Regions from separate parts of the Pseudomonas sp. EL_65y_Pfl2_R95 genome, predicted to be linked through region 1. Evidence: riboswitches for the same ligand, from Rfam matches in the RefSeq annotation. Region 1 holds a riboswitch; the other holds the start of a gene.
The links. Region 1 has a riboswitch for cobalamin ahead of btuB (TonB-dependent vitamin B12 receptor). Riboswitches for the same ligand answer to the same signal wherever they lie in the genome.
Positions count from the first base shown of each region.

Region 1 (7,163 bases):
CCGGCGTCCTGGCAAAGGCTTAGCGACTAGAGCGCCTGGTAGCGCACACTTAGATACACGGCTTGGCCCGGCTGGTTATAGCCGTCGGCAGTTTCGTAATCGGCACCCAGTAAATTGGCGACACGACTTTGCACGCGCCATTCTTCGGTCAGGCGATACTCACCGCGTAAATCAACCGTGGCGAACCCCGAGAGCTCCTTGGTGTTGGCCAGATCGTCATAACGTTGCCCTTCTGCATGTACGCTGCCGCCGACGCTGAATTTGCCTATCCGGCGGTCAATATCAAGGTTGAACAATTGCTTGGCACGACGCGCCAATTCGTTGCCGTCATTGGCCCCGCTCGACTGGTTTTCCGGGTCCATGAGCGTGTAGTTGGCACTCCAGTCAAAACCGTACAACTGACTGGCGACAACCAGCTCTACACCGTTGATACGCGCTTTATCGACATTTGACGGCCCCTCAATCGAAGCGTCATAAGCAATCAAGTCGTCAATTTCGGTGCGGAAGGCGTTAACCACCCAATGACCCCAATCGTGCTGACCGGTAAGCCCTATTTCGATGCTTTCTGAGGTTTCAGCATCCAAGTTTGGATTGCCATAGTCGGGAAAGTACAACTCATTAAAGGTCGGTGCCTTAAATGCAGTGCCGTAACTGACCGTACTGCGCAACCAATCGGTCAAGGCAAAGCCATAGGCGATATTGCCGGTCTGGTGATCGCCAAACTGCTGGTTATCATCGCGGCGCAACGCCACTTGCCAGTCATGCCGGCCGACATCACCCAAGTACTGTACGAAGTAGCCGTTATTGTCGCGCGAGTCCTGATCGTAGTCAGTGCTGCCGTTGATTTCATCACGCTGGTAGTCAGTGCCCAAGGTCAGGGTTTGACCGTCCGCAATCTGTAAATCGTTCTGCCAACTTGCTGTGTCACGACGGCTGTCAAAGCGGGAATTAAAGCTACCATCGGTGAAGGCATCTGACTTGTCTTCACTGCGTCCAGCCTGCAAGGTGACCTGCCAGACATCAAAGGGGGAGAACCGAGCACGAGCGCCATAGACGTTGGACTCGCCATCTGCATTGGCATTAAAGCCTGAGGTACGGCTGCGGCTTACGCTGTCGTAGTCGTTATGCGACTTGGCCTTGAGTACGTTGCCGTCCAGTTCCAGCCCATTGTCGAAGCGATAGCCCGCGCTGAGGCTGCCAGAAAGATTGCGGTAACCGTCGTCATCGCTTTCTGCACCGCTAATGCCCGCAGATTTGACATTGATCCCGTCAGTGTCCGAGCTGCTGACACCCAGGCTGTACCAGCCTTTATCGTCGCCACCGGAGACGCCGGCGCTGCCGGTGTAGGTGTCGTGAGTGCCGTAGCCCGCTGAGAAAAAGGGTTTAGCGCCGCCGCTCTGGCCCTTGCGGGTGAAAATCTGGATAACCCCGCCAATCGCCTCTGAACCATAGAGGCTTGAACGCGGACCGCGCACCACTTCAATCCGCTCGATCAATTCGATTGGCAAATCCTGCAGGGCTGCGCCGCCCGAACTGACAGAGCCAATCTTGACCCCGTCAATCATCACCAATACGTGGTCGGATTCAGTGCCGCGCATAAACAGCGAGGTCGACTTGCCCGGCCCACCATTATTGGCAAAGGAAACACCTGGGACTTTACGTAATAACTCAGGTACGGAACTCACCTGACTTTGCTCGATTTCAGCACGATCAAATACAGTGACGGCAGCCAGGCTCTGACTGGCCGTTTGCGCCGTACGAGTGGCAGTGACCACGGTATCATCAAGCTGGTTCGGTTCTGCTGCGAAAACCTGTGAACCAGTGGAAACGCCACACAGCACGACGGCTGCTGACGTGAAAAAGGACTTACTGTTCATTGCGTATGCTCCGCCGCTCTCACCCGTGCGACCTAGGCTGGGAAAGGCATACGGAGAACAGCGGACGTATTTGTCACAGACGCGCAGAAAGGCACAGACGGTAATACGCCCGACAAAGCCCTCCGCGATGCCGTGAAATTGCGACAGGCCGGTCTCCGGGCTTACGAGCGGTGGGCTGTTGGCAGCACACCAGCAAACGCACCTTCCCATGCCGAAGCACAGTGGTTGAAAAGCGTTTGATTTGACTCGTTTACCGTTGCGGGGGCAGCGTCGGAATTGTTTGGCGTTATTACACGAGACGCACCGACTTCCCTGTTTCACCCTGTAAATACAAGGCACCTGAAGCAAGTCGCGCAGAGTAGTGACTTGCGACTAGAAGGTCAAATAACAATGCAAGGCTGCGCATATTCCTCACGATCGGCAAGGCCAAGCGCGGCAAGCAGCGCTTACCCGGTCATCAAGGGTTTGCGGCGCAAATGGTGGTTGATAAAGCCGTCAACCCTCCTTGAAGCGCAGCGTCATCCACGAAGGTGTGAGCCACCCGCCACTGACCCAGGCTTAATGACGCGGATGAAAGCCGGCAGGCTTGTCCGCCAACCAGACAACAAAGGTGCGCAGGCGTTCATCACTCAATAGGCTATCGCGAGTGTTGTAGCTCAACGCCAACTCTTTCTCGGTGAACAGACGGTGCACTTGATTATGGCAAGCGCGGCACAGCCACAAGGTCGCCGTGATGCGTTCAGTCTTGGCGTAGCGCTTTTGCACATAGGTTTTGTTGTGCAGCGACTTGGGGATCAAATGATGGCGGGTCAACAACGCTTTGCGCGCACACAACTCGCAGGCTTCAGGCTGGGGCGGCAAACGCGTGGGTTCGGGCACAGGGCAAATGCTAGCGCTTGCGGCACAGGGTCAGGCCATCGCCGACAGGCAACATCGAAAGATCGATACGCGCGTCATTTTTAAGCTGGAGGTTAAGCGCCTGAATCGCTCGTGTGTCGGCGCTTTCAGGCTTGGCTTCAAGTACACGCCCACTCCACAAGGTGTTATCAAAAAGCACTAACGCTCCGGGTTTGAGCAGACGCAGCGACTGCTCGAAATAGGCCGGGTAGTTTGCTTTATCAGCATCGATAAATATCAGATCGACTGTCCCGCCGTAACCCTCGCGCTCCAGCTCTGCAAGGGTATCTAATGCGGGTGCCAAACGCTGCTCGATGCGCTCGCTAACCCCGGCTTCTTGCCAATAGCGCTCTGCAGTGGCGTTATAGTCGGCCGCCAGATCACAACAGATAAGTGTGCCGTGCGCAGGCATCGCCTGCGCCATGCAGATCGCGCTGTAACCGGTGAAGGTACCGACTTCGATAATCCGTTTGGGCGCCAGCAACTGCACCAGCAGCGCCATGAACTGGCCTTGCTCAGGAGCTATTTGCCAACGTGCATTGGCAAGCTCCGCAGTTTCATCACGCAGCCGTTTAAGCAAGGCAGACTCACGCAGCGAGACATCCAGCAGGTATTGATACAAGCTTGGATCAAGATTGAGCGTTCGATTGGTCATTTGCGTCTCGGCTCGAAATCAGGCTGCGCCAGCCGGACCAGCTAGCGCAGCGGTTAACACTTGGCTAAAGGTTATGCGCCAGTTCTGGACTGAATACCCGCTTGGCATCCAAATAGACACCCTGCCAATAGGTATTGTTCAGGCTGTCGAGGCGCACGGTGCCACCGCTTGAGGGTGCATGCACGAAGCGGCCTTCACCCACATAGATCCCCGCATGGCTTACCCGGCTACCGCCACTGGTGGCAAAGAACACCAGATCGCCACTTTGCAGATTGCTCCGGCTGACATTCTGCCCACGCATCTGTCTGAGCTGGCCGGTGGTGCGCGGCAAACTGATACCGGCCACATCGCGATACACGAAGCCAATTAATCCGCTGCAATCAAAGCCACCAGCCGGGGTATTGCCGCCATAACGATAAGGTGTGCCAACCAAGCCAATAGCTCGAATCAGCACATCGTCAGCATTACCATTGGCAGCAGGATTGATTTTTTGCGGGACGGCTTGCGGCGTCGGGGGATGACTGGAACAGGCGCTTAGTAGCGCTGCGAATGAGAGAATAGCAATGCGGATCGTTCGAGTCATGCGAGGCGCACTCACTGTCTTGGTGCGCCTACTCTGCCGTGCTATCGCTTATGACGCAAGCTTGAGCGCGATGCAAGCAGTGGCTGATTGCGCGAAGCTTTATGCGCAGAGATGACTGTTCGGGTAAATCCAGCACTGTGGCTGAGCTTGGAGTGGCCCCGTGAAGCCAGCATAGGCTGATCACGGGAACCTTCGCCTTTGAGGAATCGCTTGGCACCAATATAGTGGCGAGACCAGTAGCTGCTGCCGAGCTTGCTGATACGGATTGACTTGCCGGTACGCGGCGCGTGGATAAAACGCCCTTCACCTATATACAGGCCCATGTGGCTGACGCGACCATTGCCGTTGTGATTGAAGAACACAACATCACCCGCACGCAGATCATTCTTGGCGACTTTAGGCGCCTTCATCTTGATCATCTGCCCTGTGGTACGCGGCAGGTGGATATTGGCCTCGCTACCGAAGAGGTAAACAATCAAACCGCTGCAATCGAAACCACGATGCACATTAGTGCCGCCCCAGCGATAAGGCACACCGATCAACTCTTGAGCGCGCCCAACCACTGCCGCGGCTTTAGGCAAAGAATTCTTTTCGAGACTGCCGTGTTTATCATTGGCCTGCGCTGAAAAGCTGGCCAGTAACCCAAATGAACAACAAAACAAAATACTTAATAAAGATTTATGCATTACGAAACCCAAGCAGCAACAGCGGTTGCGGATGCTAGAAAAAATGAAAATACAGCCCTACCGCTCCATGCCCGCAAACTTGCAAGACAACCGATACCAGCAAAAATGAAAAAGGCGCCTAAGCGCCTTTGCACACACATTAACGGACAGTGACACCCTGCCCGGTTGAAGCCATCGCCAATACACGCTTGGCTTCGAGGTAGTTTCGCTTCCAGTAGGAGTCTTGCAGACTGTCTATCCGGACCCCACCACTGCGCCTACTGGCAGAGTGGATAAAGCGATCATCACCCATGTAAATTCCAGCATGACTCACACGCCCGCGGCCGTTGGTGCTGAAAAACACCAAGTCTCCTGGCTCCAACTCATCGCGCTTCACAATCGGCGCATCGATGTTGATCATTTCGCGCGTTGAGCGTGGCAATTGCATGCCGGCTTCTTCTTCAAACAGATAGCCGATAAAACCACTGCAATCGAAACCCGATTTCACGCTGCTCCCGCCCCAGCGGTAGCGAGTACCAACCAGCGAAAGACCGTGTTCAAGAATACTGTCAGCCAACACCGGCAGCTGGTAAGACTTCTGCGCAGCTAGCGCATCAGTGAAATCAGTAAAGTCTTCAGTCGCGGGATTGGCCACCTCAGCCACTGGATCAGGCTGGATAACTTGAGTTTGCGGTGCCTGGCTAGCACAGGCTGCCAGAAGGACCGTCAGTGCAATAGGCACGAGTGGTGCGAAGCGTTTTAGCATGGGCACAACCGTGTCGAATTCAATAAATTCGCGAGACTATGCCTTCTATGGGGATGATTTGCAAATTCTATTGACTGAAATGTGACTTAGGAGTTCCGGCAAAACATCTAAGGCCCTTCCCGCGATGTACAGATCAACCCGGTCACTGAGGTCGGTTCTTGCAGGGTTTATCTCGGCCGTAAAAGCGCCAATAGCCCGGGCGCGCAGCACGGGCTCGACAATATACGGGAAGCTGGCACTGGTGCCTATCGCCAGCACCAGGTCAAAGCCTTCACCCAGTTGCTCATAGAGTGTGTGAATGGCTTTCTCCGGCAACATCTCTTCAAACAACACCACCGGAGGCCGCATGACGCCGGCGCACCGGCGACATAATGGCGGCAAGGCTGCGGCTAATCGCCGCGCCAAGTCATCGTCTTTCTGGCCACATGACTGACAGTACAGCGGTGCCAACTGGCCGTGAATTTCGATCAATCGCTCATCCGGGCTCCCAGCCGCACGGTGAAAGCCATCGATATTCTGCGTCAACAGCCAGCAGTGCGGTTTGAGCCGCTGCAACTGCGCGATCACTTCATGGCCTTGATTTGGCTGCGCCCCGAGGCATGCACGACCCAGCTCAGCGAGATACTTCCAGCACAGCGCAGGATCGCGCTGGAGCATTGGCCCGCTGAGCGCTACTTCAATCGGTACACCGTCGTTGGTATTGCTGTTATACAGGCCGCCGACGCCGCGATAGGTGGGCAATCCTGAATCCGCAGAAAGGCCTGCGCCGGTGATGATCAGCACCCGTTCAGCGCAATTGAAAGCCTGGGCCAGTTGCTCGATTGGGCTCAACATCAGCTATACCTCTGGGCTCAGTGATTAACCGTATAGGCCAACATGGTAGAGAGTTGGCATAAAGGGCGACCGCTTTGCTCATGCCAGGTATTGAACGCCGCCTGTACGGTTGCCAAGTCCCTGAGACTGGTCGGAACCTTATCAACAATGCCCTGTGCATTTAGCGCTGCGACCATGTCATTGGTCGGCACAAAGGTATCTTTACCGACCATGCGCAGGAATCGCGGCGCTGATAACCCGCCCATTTGCGCGCCATGCTTGGCAATGTACTTCCATAAGCCGACGATATCGGTCACCGGCCAGCTGGCGATCAACTCACCGAAGCTGCCTTTTGTATGGCGCACATCGAGAATAAACTGAGCATTGCGCGGCACACTCTTGAGCTTGCCAAGGTGACGAATGATGCGCGCATCCTGCATCAAATTCTCAATCCGCTCGGCGCCCATCAGCACGACCTTTTCGGGATCAAAGCCAAAAAAGACCTGCTCGAACGCGGGCCACTTTGCGTCAATCACACTGTGCCGAAGCCCGGCACGAAACACCCGCAGGCTCATCACCGACAGGTAACGGTCATCGCTGATACCGCGCAGGTCTTCAGGGGATTGAGGTTGCAGCAAGTGCGCCTCGAGCTTGGCGGCAGAACCAAAACGATTGAGGCAGTATTCATTGAGCCATTTGTAGTCGCGCATTGATAACCTGTTTCAGAGGCTCAGTTGCCAAGGGTTGTTCTGCTTGAGCTGCAAGCAGCCTGAAAATACAGACAGCGGCGCGTCAGAGGTTCATCACATCTACAAAGCGCGGCGTCGCATTCTGGTCGATTTTCAAACTGGCAAAATCGAACAGCTCCCGGTCAGCCAACTGCGAAGGCACAATATTTTGCAGTGCG
Region 1 is NZ_CAXAOV010000002.1:16,966-24,128, forward strand. It holds gene btuB (TonB-dependent vitamin B12 receptor) at 27-1,877, opposite strand; cobalamin riboswitch at 2,007-2,235, opposite strand; gene AACY09_RS07830 (hypothetical protein) at 2,436-2,756, opposite strand; gene AACY09_RS07835 (O-methyltransferase) at 2,767-3,429, opposite strand; gene AACY09_RS07840 (C40 family peptidase) at 3,494-4,012, opposite strand; gene AACY09_RS07845 (C40 family peptidase) at 4,054-4,698, opposite strand; gene AACY09_RS07850 (C40 family peptidase) at 4,838-5,443, opposite strand; gene AACY09_RS07855 (NAD-dependent deacylase) at 5,489-6,277, opposite strand; gene AACY09_RS07860 (DNA-3-methyladenine glycosylase I) at 6,295-6,966, opposite strand; gene ttcA (tRNA 2-thiocytidine(32) synthetase TtcA) at 7,049-7,163, opposite strand, start outside.

Region 2 (7,163 bases), on a different contig from region 1:
CTTTCAGCTTGAAGCTGCGCTGAGCGCAATTGCCGCTGAAGGCCGTGGCGTGCTGCTGTACCTGCGCCAGGAAGGTCGCGGGATTGGCCTGCTGAATAAAATTCGTGCTTATGAGTTGCAAGACGGCGGCGCCGATACGGTAGAAGCCAACGAGCGCCTGGGTTTTGGTGCAGATCAACGCGATTACGCCATCTGCAAACCGATGCTTGATCACTTGGGCATTGCTGAGCTGAAGTTGATGACCAACAACCCGCGCAAGGTAAAGGCACTGGGCGATATGGGCATCAATGTGGCTGCGCGTGTTCCCCTGCAGATTGACCACAACCCGCACAATAAAAAGTACCTGGCGACCAAGGCTGGCAAGCTTGGCCATATGCTCGGCAGCCTGCACCAAGCCGAGGTTGAGGAAAAAGCGTGAACCGCCCTCAGGTACGTCGCCGTTTTTCGATCTTGTGGTGGTGGCAACTGGTGTTGGTTGTGCTGCCCGTGCTCATCATCAATAGCCTGTTCGAGTCCAGCCGTGAGCCGGGTGTATTAGCGATGCCGTTTTTCATCGCCGGTATGCTGTCGATGTTTGTCAGTTTGCCCTTGTTCAACGCCTACAAGCACGCGCTTATCGCCACCGGCAAAGCGCGTGATACAGAGGTTGAACCCGCCGCTTGGCAGACCTTGGGCGAAGCACGGCGCAAAGCTTGTTGGGGGGCTGGCTTGCCTGCCTGGATCGCAGCGGCCGCGGTATTCACCAGCCTTGAGGCAGTCCCATTGATTCTGCTGACGGTTTCGAGCTTGGTCATATTGTATCTCTACCGTATTCCTCGCCAGCTCGGCTGATGCGCCGTCTGCTGCTTCCACTTCTGCTCGCACTTGGTTGCTCTGCGCCGGTGTCAGCGGCCGATCGAATCGTTAGCCTTGCCCCTTCGTTAACTGAAATCGTCATTGATTTGGGCGCCCAGCAGCAGTTGGTTGGCGTGCTCGATGGCGGTCCACGGCCTGCGGCTGTGGCGAGCCTGCCATCGGTCGGGCGCTATGCTCAGTTAGAAATGGAAACCCTATTGGCCTTGCAGCCTGATTTGATTCTGCTGTGGCCCGGCAGCATCAGCCAATCGCAACGTCAGCAGTTGCAAGCATTTGGCATTCCAATGCTTGTGGCTGAACCCCATACCCTGGATACCCTAGCCGATCAATTTTCCGAAATCGGTGAGCGTATTGGCCGAGCGAGGCAAGGGCACAAACTGCAGCAGCAATTCATCAAGGGCCTGGCCGCGCTGCGCAGCCGCTATCACCGGGCTCAACCCGTGTCGGTTTTCTACCAGGTCTGGGACAAGCCGCTGTACACCTTGGGCGGGCAGCAGATCGTTAGCGATGCGCTGCGTGTGTGTGGTGCGAGAAATGTGTTTGCCGACGTTAGCCTGCCAGCGCCGCAAGTGAGTATTGAGGCGGTTCTGCAGCGCAATCCAGACGTGATTTTGGCGAGCAGTGGCGCACAGCTTGATGCGTGGCAGCGCTGGTCAACGATCACTGCGGTGCAGCGTAACCAGCTGTGGCAAGTTCCAGATAAAGGCTTGGAGCGGCCCAGTTTTCAGATGCTCAATGCCACCGAGCAACTCTGCCGGGTGCTGGCCAAAGCGCAATAGCTACCCGCCTCTGGCACGCGGGAGACCGTCTAGGGCGGCCATCCTTGCTTGCGTTCGCAAGTTGTTAGCCGTTAAGTTTGTCGCAGTGTCACGATCTTTTCTTCAATCATTTGGTCGCGCTCAAGTCGAGTGGTGCCTATTGCCATGCGTTTTCTAGAGTGATCTAGAGTGACTTGGCTCAAGGAGGAACCATGTCTAACGATACAAAGTTTGCTCGCGTATTGGGCTCCAAAGATGTCATTGCCCTGGCCTTTGGCGCGATGGTGGGTTGGGGCTGGGTTGTACTGGCCGGGACCATGATTAGCAACGCCGGTACGGGCGGCACGATGCTGGCCTTCGCCATTGGTGGCACCGCGGTGATCATGATCGGCCTCGCTTATGCTGAGCTGGCATCCGCCATGCCGCAAAATGGCGGTGAGCATGTCTATACCCACCGCGCCATGGGCGCTGGGGCCTCATTTTTCTGCACTTGGGCGATTATTCTTGGCTATGTGTCGGTGGTGGCCTTTGAGGCCGTTGCGCTGCCTACGGTGCTGGAGCAGATCATCCCCGGGTACAAAGTTGGATTAATGTATTCGGTCGCTGGCTGGGACGTCTACTTCACCTGGGCGATGGTAGGGATTGTCGGGGCTATCGGCATGACCTGGCTCAATATCCGTGGGGTCAAAGCCAGTGCAATGTTTCAGGCGGTGATCACGGTATTGATTATCGCGGTGGGTTTGATGCTGATCAGCGGTTCGCTTTTTAACGGATCAACCGCCAATACTGAGCCACTTTTTGTCGGCGGCATGGGCGGGGTATTTTCGGTCATTATCATGACGCCGTTTTTGTTTGTGGGCTTCGACGTCATTCCGCAGGCCGCTGAAGAAATTGATTTGCCATTTCGTAAGATCGGCATCATTTTGATCGTCTCTGTTTTGATGGCTGTGGCCTGGTACATCTTGATCATGTACGCCACAGGGCGTGCGCTAGATGCAGACGCTTTGGCAGCAACCAAGCTCGCAACAGCGGACGCGGCAACAGCAGTTTTGGGCGGCTCATGGGCTGGAAAACTGCTGGTGCTTGCAGGTTTAGGCGGTATCCTCACCAGCTGGAATGCGTTTTTGATCGGCGGGTCGCGTGCTGTCTATGCAATGGCCGAAGCCAAAATGTTGCCTGCCTTTCTGGCCAAATTGCACCCCACTTATAAAACCCCGGTCAATGCGATTTTACTGATTGGTGCGCTGTCGATTGTGGCCCCGCTGTTTGGCCGCCAAGCAATGGTTTGGCTGGTTGATGCGGGTGGTTTGGGCATCGTGGTTGCTTATTCGATGGTGGCGCTTGCGTTTATCGTTTTGCGCAAAAAAGAGCCTGGGATGGAGCGTCCGTTTCGCGCAGGGAAAGGCCCTTGGGTGGGTTATGTTGCGCTGATTCTATCTCTCGGCCTAGTGCTGCTTTACACCCCCATCGCGCCTTCGGCACTGCTGCCAATCGAGTGGGTACTGGTCGGGGGTTGGTCGGCAGTGGGCTTAGCGTTTTATGCCTACTCACGTAAGGTCTATGGTGTTGTCGAACTCAAGCATTGAGCGGCTGCCATCAGCGGTCGACGCTCTTGGTGGTCGACTTTTTTCGGCCACCATTTGCGATCACAAATAGCTGAGAGTCGGCACCGCCACGGTGGCCAAGCTTCGCGTTGACCACCCTACGTTGAGCCACCATTTGGCGTGTTGTTAGAGTTGCGGTGTCCACGTCATCGAGACCAAGGCGGTACGCCCGGCTTCTTCGTAGTGGAAGGGGACTTCGGCAAAGGTGTTGCTGTCGAACGCGGTGCCGTTGGCTTGGTAATAGTCGTGGTCGAGCAGGTTGTCCACCTTCAGGTCAAAGCGCAGATCGTTAGGCGCTTTCCAGCCGGCACGCAGGCCCAATATGCCGTAGCCCGGAATCTCCTGGTCATTCGCCAGGTCGTTATAGCTATGACTTGCCACCAGCCAACCGGCGCCGACATTGAACTGGCCAAAGCTGCGATCGATATCTGCGGTGAAGGTGTTTTCCGGGCGGCGGCTCAGGCGCTTGCCATCATTACCGCTGCCGCTGCTATTACGCGCATCGACCAAGCTATAGCCGAGGCTGGTCTGCCAGCCAAACACCTGCTGTTCCAGTGCGACTTCCAAACCGTGAATAGTTGCCTGATCAATGTTCTCCGGGCGAAAGGCATTGATGCTGTTTGCCTGATTACCGTCCAGGGCGTTGTTGGTGACGATGGCGTCTTCAATCCGGGTGCGGTAGGCCGATATTTGTAGTGAGCTGGTTGGCGACAACCGCGAGCGCCACTGCAACTCGTAGCTGCGCGCCGTCTCGGGTTGCAGATCAGGGTTGCTGTAGACGGTGCAGCCGAAACCGGGGAAGCAATCATCTGGGTAGTACAGGTCATTAAAGGTCGGTGCGCGGAACGATTCGCTGTACGAGGCGACCAGATCATTGTCGCTGTTTAAGTGCCAAGTGAAAGCAGCGTTCCAACTGTTCTGGCTGCCAAAGGCTTGATTGTCGTCATGGCGCAGGCCCAGTTCTGTGCCGAACGCGTCATTGTCATAGCGATGTTGAATAAACGCGGCTTTGTTCCAGCGCGAGTCTTCGTTGAAAGGCGTTGCGCTGTTCAGACGATCCTCATACCAGTCCAGCCCCAGTAGTACTTGCTGGTGGTCGGCGAAGTTAAGCGTGTTCAACCAGCTGGCTTGGTCGCGGTAGGTGTTGAATACCGAGCCGCCGTAAGGGTCGTGGGATTTTTGACGATTCTCGGTGTGGCCCAATTCCAGGCGTGAGGTCCAGTTTTCGTTGATTTGCGATTGCAGGTACGCGCTACCGGTAGACTCTTCAAAGTCAGTGTCGGCCGCTTGGGCGGGCGACAAACTGTAATCGTACTCACTCTGACCGGTTTGGCGCAGCAGGCTGATCCCTGCTTCCAAGTTGTCGTTGAAATTGTGCAACAGGCTCAGATTCAGGCCCTTGTTGCGGTAGGCGCTGTCTTCGCTGCCAATCAGGTTGGTGCGTTCGAAACCGTCGGTTTCATCGAGTGAGGCGCCCAAGTCGAAACGGGTTTGCTCATCACCGCCCGACAAGCCGAGGCTGCGCTGCCAAGTACCATGGCTGCCGTAGCCGACTTTAAGACGAGGGTGCAGGCCCTGTTCGCCGCTGCGGGTGAAAATCTGAATAACCCCGCCAATGGCGTCTGAACCGTACAGTGCAGAACGGCTGCCGCGTACCACTTCGATGCGTTCGATCTGATCCAGATTGAGTTGTTCAAGACTGGCGGTGCCACTGGAGCTGCCGGCAATGCGCTGGCCGTTGACCAGCACCAGGCTTTGCGCTGTCGAGGTGCCGCGAATGAATATCCCGCTGAGTGAGCCGCTGCCGCCGCTGCGCTGGACGCTGACACCCGGCGTGCGTGCCAGTAGATCCAGCACGTCACCGGCCTGCAGGCGTTCGATGTCCTTGCGTTCAAATACAGTAATTGCGGCGGTGGCTTTGCTGATCGGCTCGGCCTGTCGGCCTGAGGTGATCACCAGTGGCGTGGCCTGATAAGGCGCAGCAGATTCGGCGGCAGTGGCCAGGCATGGGGCCAGCGCGAGCGCCAGAGAAACGCGGGAGAACTTCATTAAACAACCTCAAAAGTACAATGCTTTTGAGGAGGGCAGGGACAAGTACCGGCAAGTAGAGACCTGTACTTGACGGTGATGCCCTCCGCAACACCAGTCAAAAATTGCAACGAGGCAGGTCTCCGGGCTGCCGACGCCGTTTTTCACCTTCCCGGGCGAGCCCAGTGGTTGTCGAAAAACGCTGTGTTGCACCCTGAAGTGCAGCACTGTCGGTTACCGTTGCGGGGGCAGCGCAGGCATTGTCATAGACGCACCTGCTTCCCTTTTCACGCTGAGCCTTGCGGCTGGCAGCGACCTCGGTCAATCACGATAAAACCGCTACCGAATTTGCGGTAGCGGGTTACTTATTTGTTGATAACAGCCAAACGCTGACGAATTGCCAGCTCTATACCGCTGGCATCCAAGCCACATTCGGCGAGCATTTGAGCGGGTTTAGCATGCTCGACATAAACGTCAGGCAGGCCCAGATGCAGGACTGGCTTGAGCAGGTTTTCCTGAGCCAGAAATTCGCTGACTGCACTGCCTGCACCGCCCATGATGCTGTTTTCCTCGATGGTCACCAGCAACTCATGGCTTGCAGCCAGTTGGCGGATCAAGGCTTCATCAATCGGCTTTACGAAGCGCATATCGACCACGGTCGCATCCAGTGCTTCAGCCGCTTTCAGGGCCTCGTTCAGTTGTACACCGAACACCAGCATTGCAGTGCCGCTGCCTTGGCGACGGATCACGCCTTTGCCAATTTCAAGCGGCTCGAGGCCAGATTCAATCACCGCACCGGGGCCAGTGCCGCGTGGATAGCGCACGGCGGCCGGGCCGTTAAACAGGTGGCCGGTGGTCAGCATGCGGCGCAATTCGTTTTCATCGCTCGGAGTCATCACCAGCATGCCGGGGATGCAGCGCAAGTAGGTGATGTCGAAGCTGCCGGCGTGGGTCGGGCCGTCTTCACCGACCAAGCCTGCGCGGTCGATGGCAAACAATACATCGAGGTGTTGCACGGCAACGTCGTGAATCAGTTGGTCATAGGCGCGTTGTAGGAAGGTCGAGTAGATCGCCACAACCGGCTTGCTGCCTTCGCAAGCCATGCCGGCTGCGAGGGTCACCGCATGCTGCTCGGCGATTGCCGTATCGAAATAGCGGTCTGGGTATTGCTCGCTAAAGGCGACCAGGTCAGAGCCTTCCTTCATCGCCGGGGTAATGCCAAGCAGGCGTGGATCCTGCGCAGCCATGTCGCACAGCCACTGACCGAAAACGCTGGAGTACTTAGGCCCGGCCGGCTTTTTCGCTGCGTTCTGCGGAGCGGGGCGGTTTACCGGCTCAAGTTTGGTGATTGCATGGTAGCCAATGGGGTCTGCTTCGGCGGGAGCGAAGCCTTTGCCCTTGGTGGTGATGACATGCAGAAACTGCGGGCCTTCGAGGTCGCGCATATTGCGCAGCGTGGCCAGCATGGTCGGCAGGTCGTGGCCATCAATTGGGCCGATGTAATTCCAGCCGAGCTCTTCAAACAGCGTACCCGGGACCAACATGCCTTTGGCGTGCTCTTCGGTTTTGCGGGCGATTTCCCACGCGCCAGGAAGACGTGAAAGCACTTTCTTACTGCCTTCACGCATGCTCGCGTAAGTGCGGCTGGAAAGAATCTTCGCCAGATAATTGGACAGCCCGCCAACATTGCGCGAGATCGACATGTCGTTGTCGTTGAGCACCACCAACATGTTGGCTTTGAGGTCGGACGCGTGGTTCAACGCCTCGAAAGCCATGCCCGCAGTCAGCGCACCATCACCGATAACGGCCACACTTTTACGGTTGCTGCCCTGAATTTTGGCGGCAACAGCCATACCCAGTGCGGCACTGATTGAAGTGCTTGAGTGGCCGACGCCAAAGGTGTCGTACTCGCTTTCAC
Region 2 is NZ_CAXAOV010000006.1:46,687-53,849, forward strand. It holds gene ribA (GTP cyclohydrolase II) at 1-418, shown strand, start outside; gene AACY09_RS18370 (MFS transporter) at 415-831, shown strand; gene AACY09_RS18375 (cobalamin-binding protein) at 831-1,634, shown strand; gene AACY09_RS18380 (APC family permease) at 1,826-3,199, shown strand; gene AACY09_RS18385 (TonB-dependent receptor domain-containing protein) at 3,344-5,266, opposite strand; cobalamin riboswitch at 5,363-5,580, opposite strand; gene dxs (1-deoxy-D-xylulose-5-phosphate synthase) at 5,611-7,163, opposite strand, start outside.
Region 2: linked by a shared signal. The riboswitch ahead of AACY09_RS18385 (TonB-dependent receptor domain-containing protein) and the one ahead of btuB (TonB-dependent vitamin B12 receptor) in region 1 are both predicted to bind cobalamin.